Regions from separate parts of the Microbacterium sp. 71-36 genome, predicted to be linked through region 1. Evidence: predicted binding sites of a transcription regulator. Region 1 holds the regulator's gene; the other holds the start of a gene.
The links. The regulator HrcA, encoded in region 1, represses chaperone genes, less so after heat shock. The targets are predictions, from matches to a motif close to TTNGCACTCGNNNNNNNCGAGTGCNAA.
Positions count from the first base shown of each region.

Region 2: groES (co-chaperone GroES) is a predicted target of HrcA. The motif match lies at 3,524-3,550, and genes of this name have one in related genera.

Region 1 covers NZ_MKTP01000001.1:311,064-317,334, forward strand. The annotation lists gene BGO45_RS01485 (HIT domain-containing protein) at 1-303, opposite strand, end outside; gene BGO45_RS01490 (16S rRNA (uracil(1498)-N(3))-methyltransferase) at 355-1,089, opposite strand; gene dnaJ (molecular chaperone DnaJ) at 1,092-2,213, opposite strand; gene hrcA (heat-inducible transcriptional repressor HrcA) at 2,267-3,301, opposite strand; gene hemW (radical SAM family heme chaperone HemW) at 3,383-4,600, opposite strand; gene BGO45_RS01510 (DUF1990 family protein) at 4,600-5,244, opposite strand; gene lepA (translation elongation factor 4) at 5,269-6,271, opposite strand, start outside.
Region 2 covers NZ_MKTP01000006.1:102,495-108,765, forward strand. The annotation lists gene tsaD (tRNA (adenosine(37)-N6)-threonylcarbamoyltransferase complex transferase subunit TsaD) at 1-598, shown strand, start outside; gene BGO45_RS14590 (hypothetical protein) at 595-1,017, shown strand; gene BGO45_RS14595 (dienelactone hydrolase family protein) at 1,006-1,872, opposite strand; gene BGO45_RS14600 (MerR family DNA-binding transcriptional regulator) at 1,957-2,301, shown strand; gene BGO45_RS14605 (class I SAM-dependent methyltransferase) at 2,308-3,498, opposite strand; gene groES (co-chaperone GroES) at 3,630-3,926, shown strand; gene rarD (EamA family transporter RarD) at 4,043-4,981, shown strand; gene BGO45_RS14620 (ABC transporter substrate-binding protein) at 5,120-6,271, shown strand, end outside.

The DNA of each region.
Region 1 (6,271 bases):
GGCGTGTACATGGAAGACCGTCTGGCCGGCAGCGGCGCCGGTATTGAAGACGAGCCGGAAGTCGCCGTCGGCGTGTTCTGCGGCGACGGAGTTCGCCAATCCCACGATCTCGGTCAGCAGGTCGGGGTCGCCGGCGGCCAGCTCGACGACGTTGCGGTACTGCTCGGTCTTGGGGATCACGAGCAGGTGAACCGGCGCCTGCGGCGCGATGTCGCGGATCGCGAAGACGTTCTCGGTCTCGGCGACGATCTCGGCGGGGATCTCGCCCTGGAGGATGCGCGTGAAGATCGACGGCTCGGTCATGGCATCCAGTCTATCGACGGGGTCCGACAGAGGGCCGGGCGCGGTCGTCCGCTACCAGCGGCCGGTCGACGCCGAGAGCACGGAGATCGCCGCCGCGCCCGCGGTCGACGTGCGCAGGACCGTGTCGCCGAGGCGCACCAGGCGCGCGCCGGCCGTGCGCAGGGCGTCGAGCTCCTCGGGCGCGATCCCTCCTTCGGGTCCCACCACGAGCACGACGTCGCGATCGTCGAGCGGATCGGATGCCACGGCGGTCAGCCGCTCGACCGCGGACGGCTCCAGCACGAAGACGTTCGCCGTGCGCGCCCGCGCGACCAGATCCGCCAGGCGCGCGACACCCTCGACCTCGGGGACCCACGCGCGGTGCGCCTGCTTCGCGGCCTCACGGACGATCGTGCGCCAGCGGGCGAGACCCTTCTCCGCCTTGGCATCCCATCGCGACACGCTCCGCGCGGCCTGCCAGGGCACGATCACGTCGACCCCCAGCTCGGTCGCCGCCTGCACCGCGAGCTCATCGCGGTCGCCCTTCGCGAGCGCCTGGACGAGCACGATGCGGGGGGACGGTGCGGGGATCTCGGCGCGACCGGTGACCCGAACGTCCACCTGCTTCGGCGCCGCGGCCGTGACCACACCGTCGAGCCACACCCCGCGGCCGTCGCCCAGCGTCACCGGCTCGTCGACGCGGACGCGGCGCACCGCGGCGGCGTGGTGCGCCTCGGGTCCGGTCAGCACGACCACGTCGCCGACACCGGCGCCCGACGCGTCGTCGGTGACGAAATGCAGCGCCACGATCAGTGCCGGAAGCGGTCGCGGAACTTCGAGAACAGGCCCTGCTGGTGCTCGGCCAGGCGAGGCGCCGGCGCCTTCGTCCGCTTGGCGAACTCCTCGATGAGGGCGCGCTCCTTGTGGTCCAGACGGGTCGGGGTCACGACGTGCACGCCGACTTTCAGGTCGCCGCGCTGGCTGCCGCGCAGCGGCGTGATGCCGCGGCCCTTGATCGTGAGCACATCGCCGGACTGCACGCCCGCCCGCACCTCGAGGTCGACGCTGCCGTCGAGCGACTCGATCGTCGTGGTGGTGCCGAGGATGGCATCCGGCATCGACACCTCGAGGGTGGCGAGCAGGTCGTCGCCCTCGCGGCTGAACGCGTCGTGCGCCTCGACCGTGATCTCCAGGTACAGGTCGCCGTTGGGCCCGCCCGCGGGGCCGACCTCGCCCGAGCCGGGGAGCTGCAGGCGCAGGCCCGTCTCGACACCGGCGGGGATGTCCACCGACACCGTGCGGCGCGCCCGCACACGGCCCTGGCCCTGGCACGTCCCGCAGGGGTACGGGATGGTCGTGCCGTGTCCCTGGCAGACGCTGCAGGGCTGGCTGGTCACGACGTTGCCGAGGAGGCTGCGGACCGTGCGCTGCACGTGGCCCGAGCCGTGGCAGATGTCGCAGGTCACCTCGCTGGTCCCCGGTTGCGTGCACGCGCCCTGACAGGTCTCGCAGAGCACGGCGGTGTCGACCTCGAGGTCGCGGTGGACGCCGAAGACCACGTCGCCCAGCTGCAGAGTGACGCGGACGAGGGCGTCCTGGCCGCGCTCCCGGCGCGACCGGGGGCGCGGACCACGGCCGCCGCCGCCCTGGGCTCCGCCGAAGAACGTCTCGAAGATGTCGCTGAAGCCGCCGAAGCCGGCCGCTCCGCCGCCGCCGAAGGCGTTCTGGTCGCCGCCCATGTCGTAGCGGCGGCGCTGCTCGGGGTCGCTCAGCACGTCGTAGGCGTGGGTGACGAGCTTGAACCGCTCGGACGCGTCGGCGCCCGGGTTGACGTCGGGGTGCAGTTGACGGGCCAGGCGCCGGTACGCCTTCTTGATGTCTTCGGGGCTCGCGTCGCGTTCGACGCCGAGGACCTCGTAGTGGTCAGCCACAGTCGCCTTCCTGCCCGCTCATGCGGGGTCGATCCGTTTCGGTGCGGTGCCCGTCAACGAGCGGTCTCGTCGTCTTCGAGCATCCGGGTCAGGTAGTGCGCGACGGCACGGACCGCCGCGAGGTTGGAGGAGTAGTCCATCCGCGTGGGACCGAGGAGCCCCACGCGCGCGCCGCCGGCGGATCCGTCGTACCGACTGGCGAGGACGGATGCCTCCACCAGGCCGAACGGTTCGTTCTCCCGTCCGATGCTCGCCGAGAGGCCCTGCTCGTCGGCGACCATCTCGGTCATCAGCCGCAACAGGGTGACCTGCTCCTCGATGGCTTCGAGGAGCGGGTAGATGCTCCCCCGGAAGTCGGATTCGCGTTTCGCGAGGGTCGCCGCGCCGGCCATGACCAGACGGTCCTGGCGGAACTCCTCGAGTTCCTCCCCGACGACGCGCAGCACCGCATCCGCGATCGCGTCGAGAGCGTTTCCAGTGCGCGGACCGTCGGCCGTGGCGACCGCCTGCGCGCAGTCGGCGACACTCCGGCCGACCAGCAGCGCACCCACGCGAGCGCGCAACTGCACGATGTCGCTCTCGGTCGGCTCGATCGGCACGAGCGCGATGCGCTGTGAGACACGTCCGGTGTCGGTGACGAGGATGACGAGCACCCGAGGGCCGCCGAGGGCGACGAGCTCGACGTGCGAGAGGTTGGCGCGGGCGAACGAGGGGTACTGGACGATCGCGACCTGGCCGGTCAGCTGCGTCAGCGCCCGGACGGTGCGCGAGAGCAGATCGTCGAGGTCGCCCGCCTCATCGAGGAAAGAGGTGATGGCGCTGCGCTGCGCCGTCGACAGCGGTCGCAGCTCGGCGAGGTGGTCGACGAAGACGCGGTAGCCCTTGTCGGTGGGCACGCGGCCGGACGACGTGTGCGGCGCCACGATGAGGTCCTCGTCCTCGAGCAGCGCCATGTCGTTGCGGATCGTCGCCGCCGACACGCCGAAGGCGTGCCGTTCGACGATCGCCTTGCTTCCGACGGGCTCGCGCGTGTCGACGTAGTCCTGGACGATCGCGCGGAGCACCTGCAGGCCGCGTTCTGACACCATGGCCGGCTCCCTCCTTCTGGCACTCCGGACACCTGAGTGCCAATTCTAGAGCACCTGTCCGCCGCCGAGTCGGAAGCGCGCTCAGGCGGTGAGAGCCCGCACGACGGCGTCGGCGAGCAGCCGTCCACGACGTGTCAGGACGATGCGTCCGCGCACGGCGTCGGCGCCCTCGATGAGACCGTCGGCGATGAGGGATGCCACGGCCTTCCGGCCCTCGCCGAGCAGCTCGGACACCGGCAGGCCCTCGCGGATGCGGCTGCGCAGCAGCACGGACTCCAGGCGCCGGGCGGTCTCGTCGGGCCGCTCGCGTGCCGCCGCCGGGGACTCCCCCGCCGCCAGCCGCTGGGCGTAGGCCGCGGGATGCTTGACGTTCCACCAGCGGAGCCCGGCGACGTGGCTGTGCGCCCCGGGGCCGAAGCCCCACCAGTCCGTTCCCCGCCAGTAGGCGAGGTTGTGACGCGAGCGATGGGCGGGGTCGGTCGCCCAGTTCGACACCTCGTACCAGTCGTAGCCGGCGCCGGCGAGCAGGTCGTCGGCGAGCTCGTACATGTCGGCCTGGAGGTCGTCGTCCGGCATCTGCACCGCGCCCGAACGGATCTGCCGGGCGAGCTTCGTGCCGTCCTCGACGATCAGCGCGTACGCGGAGACGTGATCGGGCCGCAGCCCCGCGGCCGTCTCGAGAGACGCGCGCCAGTCGTCGAGCGACTCCCCCGGCGCACCGTAGATGAGATCGAGCGAGACGTCGAGCCCGGCGCGGCGGGCGGATGCCACCGCGGTCGCGACGTTGCGCGGGTCGTGCGTGCGGTCGAGCACCGCCAGGACGTGCGGCTGCGCGGACTGCATGCCGATCGACAGTCGCGTCACGCCGGCGGCCGCCAGCGTCTCGGCGACGCGGTCGTCGACCGTGTCGGGATTCGCCTCGACCGTGACCTCGGCTTCGTCGGCGATACCGAACTCGTCCCGGACCGATCCGAGCATGCGTGCGAGGTCGCCCGGCGGCAGCAGGGTGGGGGTCCCGCCTCCGAAGAACACGGTGGATGCCGCGCGCCGCGCGCCCGTGGCATCCATCACCGCGCCCGCCAGACGCACTTCGGCGGTGAGCGTGTCGGCGAAGTCCTCCTGCCGCGCCCCCCGCAGCTCGCTCGAGGTGTAGGTGTTGAAGTCGCAGTAGCCGCACCGGACACGGCAGAACGGCACGTGCAGGTAGACGCCGAAATCCGCGGCGGGATCGATGGACAGGTCGTCGGGCAGGTGTCCGTCGACGGGGGCCGGATCGCCGAGCGGGAGCGGTCCGCCCATCAGGACGTGTACAGCGGCGAGATCGCTCGCAGGTACCGCTGGAACAGTGCGCGACGGCGACGGCGGACGAGACCGAGGAACACGCGGTAGGACGGCGCCGTGGGACGGTCGAAAGCCCGCACCACGAACCACACCTCGTCGTTGTCGCGCCACTCGACCGAGAACAGCTCTTCGCCGCTGACGATCGAGTGTCCGACGGTGCCGAGGATGTATCCCACCCGTCGCGGCTCCTCGAACACCGAGATCACGCGCAGATGGGCGTCGGCCCGGTGCCCGTCGACCTTGCCGTGGACGCGGACGCTCGTGCCGGGGCGGACGAAGGGCGTGCCGTCGGCCGCGAACCGCTGCTCGGATTCGAGGCGACTGGGGGCGACCGGAGCGCCGTCGGCATCGAAAGCCACACCCGAGTAGCCGCCGTCGGTGGCCGGGCGCACGTCGCTGATGCTCAGCTCCTCGGACCGCAGCGGCGCCCAGGACAGCAACAGGTCGCCGGCGGCGGTGAACCGCTCCTCGCCGCTGCCGATGCGCCACGCCTCTTCCGCGGGCACCGAGTGCTCGGGCGGATACTGCATGAGGTCGTGCGCCTGGGTGGCGCCGACCGCCGCATAGTCGACCGTGTCGTCGGTGAAGTTCTGCCTGCGCATATCCACCCCTCTCGGTTGTGAGCGCTACTTCTTGGTCTCGACGTCGCCGGACAGGGCGGCGATGAACGCCTCCTGGGGAACCTCGACGCGACCCACCATCTTCATGCGCTTCTTGCCTTCCTTCTGCTTCTCGAGCAGCTTGCGCTTGCGGGTGATGTCACCGCCGTAGCACTTGGCCAGAACGTCTTTCCGGATCGCGCGGATGTTCTCGCGCGCGATGATGCGGGCGCCGATGGCGGCCTGGATGGGCACTTCGAACTGCTGCCGCGGGATGAGTTTGCGCAGGCGCTCGGTCATCATCGTGCCGTAGCCGTACGCCTTCTCGCGGTGGACGATCGAGCTGAAGGCATCCACCTTCTCGCCCTGCAGCAGGATGTCGACCTTCACGAGGTCGGCGGTCTGCTGACCGGCCGGTTCGTAGTCGAGGCTCGCGTACCCCTGCGTGCGGGACTTCAGGTGGTCGAAGAAATCGAAGACGATCTCGCCGAGCGGCATGTTGTAGCGGAGCTCGACGCGGTCTTCGCTGAGGTAGTCCATGCCGAGCAGGGTGCCGCGGCGCGACTGGCAGAGCTCCATGACCGTGCCTACGTAGTCCTTCGGAAGCAGGATGCCGACCTTCACGATGGGCTCGGACACTTCGGCGACGCGCCCGTCGGGGTATTCGCTCGGGTTGGTGACCGAGACGACCTCGCCGGTGTCGGTCGTGACCTCGTACGTCACCGACGGGGCGGTGGTGATGAGGTCGAGACCGAACTCGCGCGAGAGGCGCTCGGTGATGATCTCGAGGTGCAGGAGCCCCAGGAACCCGCAGCGGAAGCCGAAGCCCAGCGCGACCGAGGTCTCGGGCTCGTACTGCAGCGAGGCATCCGAGAGCTTCAGCTTGTCGAGGGCCTCGCGCAGCTCCGCGTAGTCGCTGCCGTCGATCGGGTAGATGCCCGAGAAGACCATGGGCTTCGGGTCGGTGTACCCGGCGAGGGCCTCGGTGGCGGGCTTGCGGTGATTGGTGATCGTGTCGCCGACCTTCGAC
Region 2 (6,271 bases), on a different contig from region 1:
GGCGTTCGACAAGGTCGCCCGCCTGCTGAAGCTGCCGTACCCCGGCGGTCCCGAGATCGACCGCGCCGCCGCCTCCGGCGATCCGACCGCGATCCGCTTCCCCCGGGGGCTGTCGCGCGCGTCCGACATGGCATCCCACCGCTACGACTTCTCGTTCTCCGGGCTCAAGACCGCCGTCGCCCGCTGGGTCGAGCAGCACGAGGCCGCGGGCGAGCCCGTGCCGGTCGCCGATGTCGCGGCGTCGTTCCGCGAGGCCGTCGTCGACGTGCTCGTCACCAAGGCGCTCGACGCGTGCGAGCGCCACGGGGTGCCCCGCCTGCTCCTCGGCGGCGGCGTGATCGCCAACAAGCGTCTGCGCGACGTCGCCCTCGAACGTGCCGCCGCCGCGGGCGTCGCCGTGCGCATCCCGCCGCTCCGGCTCTGCACCGACAACGGTGCCATGATCGCGGCGCTCGCCGCCGAGCTCATCGCGTCGGGGCGCCGCCCGTCCACCCTCGCCTTCGGTGCGGATTCCACGCTCCCGGTGACCGAGATCCAGGTCGCCGAAGATCCGGATGCCGTGGCCCCCGGTCCGCTGCCCGCCCGGGCGGCCTCATGAGCGAGGTGCCGCCGCCGAGCCGACGCGCGCTCAAGGCGACCGAGGCGGGGGCTGCCCCCACGGCCGCGGAGCAGATCGCCGCGGGCGACGCGCTCGACGACCATCGTCTCCCCACCGCGCAGCTGGAGCGTGCAGCGTTCGGCGAGCACATCGTGCCGTGGAGCCCGCCCGCACCCACCGCCCCTCCGTCGGTCGCGCCCTGGGCCCTGGCCGTCGCGATCGCAGCCCTGATCGCGTCGCTGTTCGCGGGTGTCCTGCTGCCGCTCGGCGTGATCGCGATCGTCATGTCGATCATCTCGCTGCGGCGCGCGCACGACAGCCGTCGCGTGGCGATCTGGGCGCTCGCCCTCGCGGTGCTGTCGGTGATCTTCAGCGCCGGGTGGCTGCTGTGGGCGCTGTCGCAGCTGTCACCGGTGTGACCCGCGCAGCTCTCCGAGCATCTCCGACACGATGTCCCGGATGCCGGGATGCTCCGCCGTGCGTCCGACGCGAGGTCCCACCGCCGGACCCGGTACGGTGTGGCCGCCGCCGCGCGCGACGTACAGGGTGACGGGTGGTCGTCCCGCCTCTCGGTGGGCGAGGATCTCCACCGGGACCTTCGCGGACGCCGCGGGCTCGCTCCGGTACGGCTCGACCGTGATCCCGTTCCGCTGGGCGAAGTAGTCCGCCGTCGCGACCGCGGAGAGCGTCCGGCCGCCGATGGAGAAGACCGTGCGCGCCCACCACGGCATCCGTCCACCCTCGAAGGGAATGATCGGGTCGGCCGTACCCGCCACGATCGTCACCGGGACGGGATGGTCGGTCCGGGCGGAGAACTCCGCGCCGAAGTTCTCGCGTTCGGGCATGGTCGCCGCCACGATCACGGCGCCGGCGAGCAGCTCCGCGGCCTCGTGGAGAAGTCGGATGACCATCTGCCCGCCGTTGGAGAAGCCCACCGCGACGACGGAATCGGTGTCGATTCCGTGGCTCTCGGCAACGGATGCCACGACCTCACGGGCGAAGGCGATGTCGTCGACGTTCTCCTTGCGTGCGGGGAAGGAACTCTGGACGCGGGCGTCGTTCCAGTTGCTTCGGTACCCGTCGAGGTAGGCGACCACCGCACGGCCCTCCGTCGCGAGAGAGTCCAGCGCGCGCCCCGTGAAGCGTCGGTGGCTCTCGCCGGTCTGCTTCGACCCGTGGAAGACCAGGACGAGCGGCCGTCCCGCCGGTTCGTCGGCCTCGCCGACCACGACGAATGTCCGGGTTCGGCCGCCGGCCTCGACGTGCGCGTTCATGATCCCCTTCCGCCTCCGGGCCCTCTGCCCCGCGGCGTGGGAGAGCGTATAGATTGACATTGTGTCAAGGTCAAGGCGGATGGCGTGAGGATCGGCGAGGTCAGCCGTCGGAGCGGAGTGAGCGCGCGCTCCCTGCGGTACTACGAGCAGCTCGGGCTCATCTCGTCCGAGCGGGAGTCCAACGGCTACCGCCGCTACGACGACGTCGCGGTGGAGCGGGCGATCGTCATCCAGCTGCTCTTCGGCATGGATTTCCCGCGCGAGATCGTGACGTCGGTGCTCGCCTGCACCGGCGATGCGCCGGCCGAGGCGCACGACGCGCTCGCCGAACAGCTCACCCGCGTGCGAGAGGATCTGTCCGCGCGCATCGCCACGCTCACGGCCACGCGGCGCAGCATCGACGAGTTCCTCGCCGAGCGCGCCGCCTGAGGGTCGTCAGCTCACGCGGTCGGCCAGCAGTGCGACTCGACGACCCGCGACCCGGGTCATCAGCAGCGTCGCCGACTCGTCGCCGCGCAGCGAGAGGCGCGTGCGCAGGACCGCGGGGTCGACGTCCACGCCGCGCTTCTTGATCTCGAGCGTGCCGATGCGCCGCTCCCGTAGTGCCCGCGCCAGCTTCTTGGTGTCCGCGGGCAGCTCCTCGCGTACGCGGAACGACGAGACGAAGGGACTCGTGAGCGCCGCGTCCGACGTCAGGTAGGCGATGCCGGGCGCCAGCATCCCGGCATCCAGGGACCGTGCGACCTCGCCGATCAGCCGGGCGCGGATGACCGCCCCGTCGGGTTCGTGCACGAAGGCGCCGAGTTCGCGGGGCTCGACGTCGGGTGCGTCGGCCGGAGCCGTCAGCTCCCAGGCCTCGTCGCCGCGCACGACGAGCGCGGCGCGGCGGATGTCGTCCCGCGCCAGGCTTCCCGCCCACAGGACGAGCTCGATCGTCGAGCCGTCGGCGCTGATCCACTGCGCCTCGACGTCGTCCGGGATCAGCTCGCGGTCGAACGCGGGGCCGAGCTTCACGCCGCCGGGCCGCTCCTGCAGCAGTCCGAACACCCAGTCCAGCGACGGCGACCACTGGTCGGCCGACACGCGACGGGTCTCCCCGTGCCCGGCGGTGCGTCGCGCGGGATCGAGCCACACGGCATCCGCCTCGCTCAGGTCGGTGTCCTCCGCGCGCCCGTGGGCCACGGTGACCGTGTCGCCGAAGGGGGCGAGGTTGTACGCGGCGATCGCGGCCGTGACCTCGTCGGCGTCGACGGCGTGCACCCGGATGCCGAGTCCCGCGAGCCCCAGGGCGTCGCCGCCGATCCCGCAGCCGAGGTCGGCCACGGACGAGACGCCCGCGGCGCGGAAACGGCCCGCGTGCCGCGCCGCGATCGGCAGCCGTGTGGCCTGTTCCAGTCCCGCCCGCGTGAACAGCATGCGGTCGGCGAAGGGTCCGAACTTCGCCCCGGCCTTCACGCGCAGCCGGGCCTGGCCCACGACGGCGGCGACGAGATCGGGGGAGTGGCCGGCCGCGCGCAGCCGCGACACCGCGCGAGCGGCTTCATCGGTCGTCGTGAGCGGACCCACCTCGTCGAGCAGGGTGAGGCCGGCGGGGGTGAGCAGGGCGGTCAGCTCGGCGATCTCCACCGGGCCAGCCTAGGTGTCGATTGTGCTGGCACTCGCGTTGCGTGAGTGCCAGCGCTTCTCTACACTCGGATTAGCACTCTCCCCGCGTGAGTGCTGACAAGTCTTCTGTAACGAGAAAGAAGAGGTAGACCGTGTCGGTTTCCATCAAGCCGCTCGAGGACCGCATCGTCATCAAGCAGGTCGAGGCTGAGCAGACCACCGCGAGTGGTCTCGTCATCCCCGACACCGCCAAGGAGAAGCCGCAGGAGGGCGAGGTCGTCGCCGTCGGACCCGGCCGTATCGACGACAACGGCAACCGTGTCCCCCTCGACGTCACCGTCGGTGACCGCGTGCTGTACAGCAAGTACGGCGGCACCGAGGTCAAGTTCGGCGCCGACGAGTACCTCGTGCTCTCGGCCCGCGACGTCCTCGCGGTGGTCGTTCGCTGATCGCTTCGCGATTTCTTCGGAACCCCGGATGCCTCGGCATCCGGGGTTCTGCTTTTTGGCGCGGAATGCGCGATCTCCGGCAGGTCCGCGTCGGTGCCCCGGCCTAGGCTGGGGAAGTGACCCCCGCTTCGCCGCCCGCCTCGGGAGCCGTCCGCGGCGGCCTGTTCGCCTTCGCCGCCTATCTCCTGTGGGGCGTGCTGCCGCTGTACTTCCTGCAGCTCGAGCCGACCGGTCCGTGGGAGCTCGTCGCGTGGCGCATCCTGCTGTCGTTCGTGTTCTGTCTGATCCTGCTGACGGTGCTGCGCGCGTGGCGCCCGTTCCTCGTGATCGTGCGGCAGCCCCGCCTCCTCGGCCTGACGGCCCTGGCCGGAGCCCTGATCTACGTCAACTGGCAGACCTACGTCTACGGTGCGCTGAACGACCGGGTGATCGAGACGAGCCTCGGCTATTTCATCAACCCCATCGTCACGGTGCTGCTCGGGGTGACGGTGCTCCGCGAACGGCTGCGCCCGGTCCAGTGGATCGCGATCGGGCTGTCGGTGGCCGCGGTGATGGTGATCGTGGTCGGATACGGGGCGTTCCCCTGGATCGCCCTCACCCTCGCGCTCTCGTTCGGCGTGTACGGCCTGGTGAAGAAGCAGATCGGTCCGTCCGTGGATGCCGTCAGCGGGCTGACGCTCGAATCCTTCTGGCTGCTCCCGGTCGCGATCGTGCAGCTGGTCGTCGTCGCGGTGACCGGTGGGTTGACCATGGGGGCGAACGGCCCCGTGCACACGGCCCTGCTGGCGTCGGCGGGCGCGATCACCGCGGTTCCGCTGCTGCTCTTCGCCGCGGGGGCGCGTCGGGCGCCGTTGACCGTGATGGGGCTGATCCAGTTCGTCGCCCCCATCATCCAGTTCGGCATCGGCGTGTGGGTGCTGCACGAGCCGATGACGCTCGAGCGCTGGATCGGGTTCGGCCTCGTCTGGGTCGCGCTCACCGTTCTGAGTGTGGATTCGCTCGTAGCGGCGCGGCGCCGTCGACCCGCAATATCGGATGTCGGTGAGCCCGTCTAGGGGGCGTTATGACGCCGTGACCTCGACGACGCACATCGTTAACGAACGGCAACACGACGAAAACGTGGGGGCGATTAGGTTTAGGACACCAGACGGCACCCCTGTGTCGTCGAACGTTCATCCACAGCAAGGAGCACTATGAGCGTCTTCACGCGTTCGCGTGCCGGCAAGGTCCTGGGCGGTCTCGCCCTGGTCGGTGCCAGCGCGCTCGTCCTCGCCGGTTGCGCCGGTGGCGGCGACGCCGCCGCCCCCAGCGCATCGTCCGGCGGAGGCGCCGTGTCCAAGGCCGACGGTACCTTCAGCGTCGGCACGATCCTTCCCGCCACCGGTAACCTCGCCTTCCTCGGCCCGCCCGAGGTCGCCGGCGTGAAGCTCGCGATCAAGGACATCGAGGCCACGGGCGACGCGTTCCCGTTCAAGACCACGCTCACCGAGCGCGACTCGGGTGACACGACGACCGACATCGCCACGCAGTCGGCGACGGAGCTCGTCAGCGCCGGTGCCGACGTCGTCATCGGTGCCGCGTCCTCGGGTGTGTCCTTCACGTTCGTCGACCAGCTGGTCAACGCGGGCATCGTCCAGATCTCGCCGGCCAACACGTCGCCCGACTTCACGACGTACGCCGACGACGGGTACTACTGGCGCACCGCCCCCTCGGATGTCCTCCAGGGTCGCGTGCTCGGTAACCTCATGGTCGGCGACGGTGCCGCCAACGTCGGCATCATCTACATCAACGACCCGTACGGCACCGGTCTGAAGGACAACGCCACCAAGGCCATCGAGGCCGCCGGCGGCGAGGTCTCGGTCGCGGTTCCCTACAACCCGGGTGACACGGTGTTCACGTCGCAGGTCGACCAGCTCCTGGCCGCCAAGCCCGACGCCATCGCCGTGATCGCGTTCGAGGAGACCTCCTCGATCATCCCGCAGCTGGTGAACACGCAGGGCTTCCCGGGTTCGAAGGTCTACTTCGTCGACGGCAACCTGTCGAACTCGTACGAGTTCCAGCCCGGCACCCTGCAGGGTGCCAAGGGCACGCTGCCCGGCAACCCGGCCGACACGACCTTCCAGGCGCGCCTGAAGGAGGTCGACCCCTCGTTGACCGACTTCAGCTACGCACCGGAGTCGTACGACGCGGTCATCCTCGCGGCCCTGGCCGCGGCGCAGGCCAAGGACGACTCGGGCACCGCCATCCGTGACAACCTGCAGTCGGTCTCCGAGGGCGGCGAGAAGTGCACGACGTTCGCGGACTGCCTGAAGCTCATCAACGACGGCAAGGACATCGACTACGAC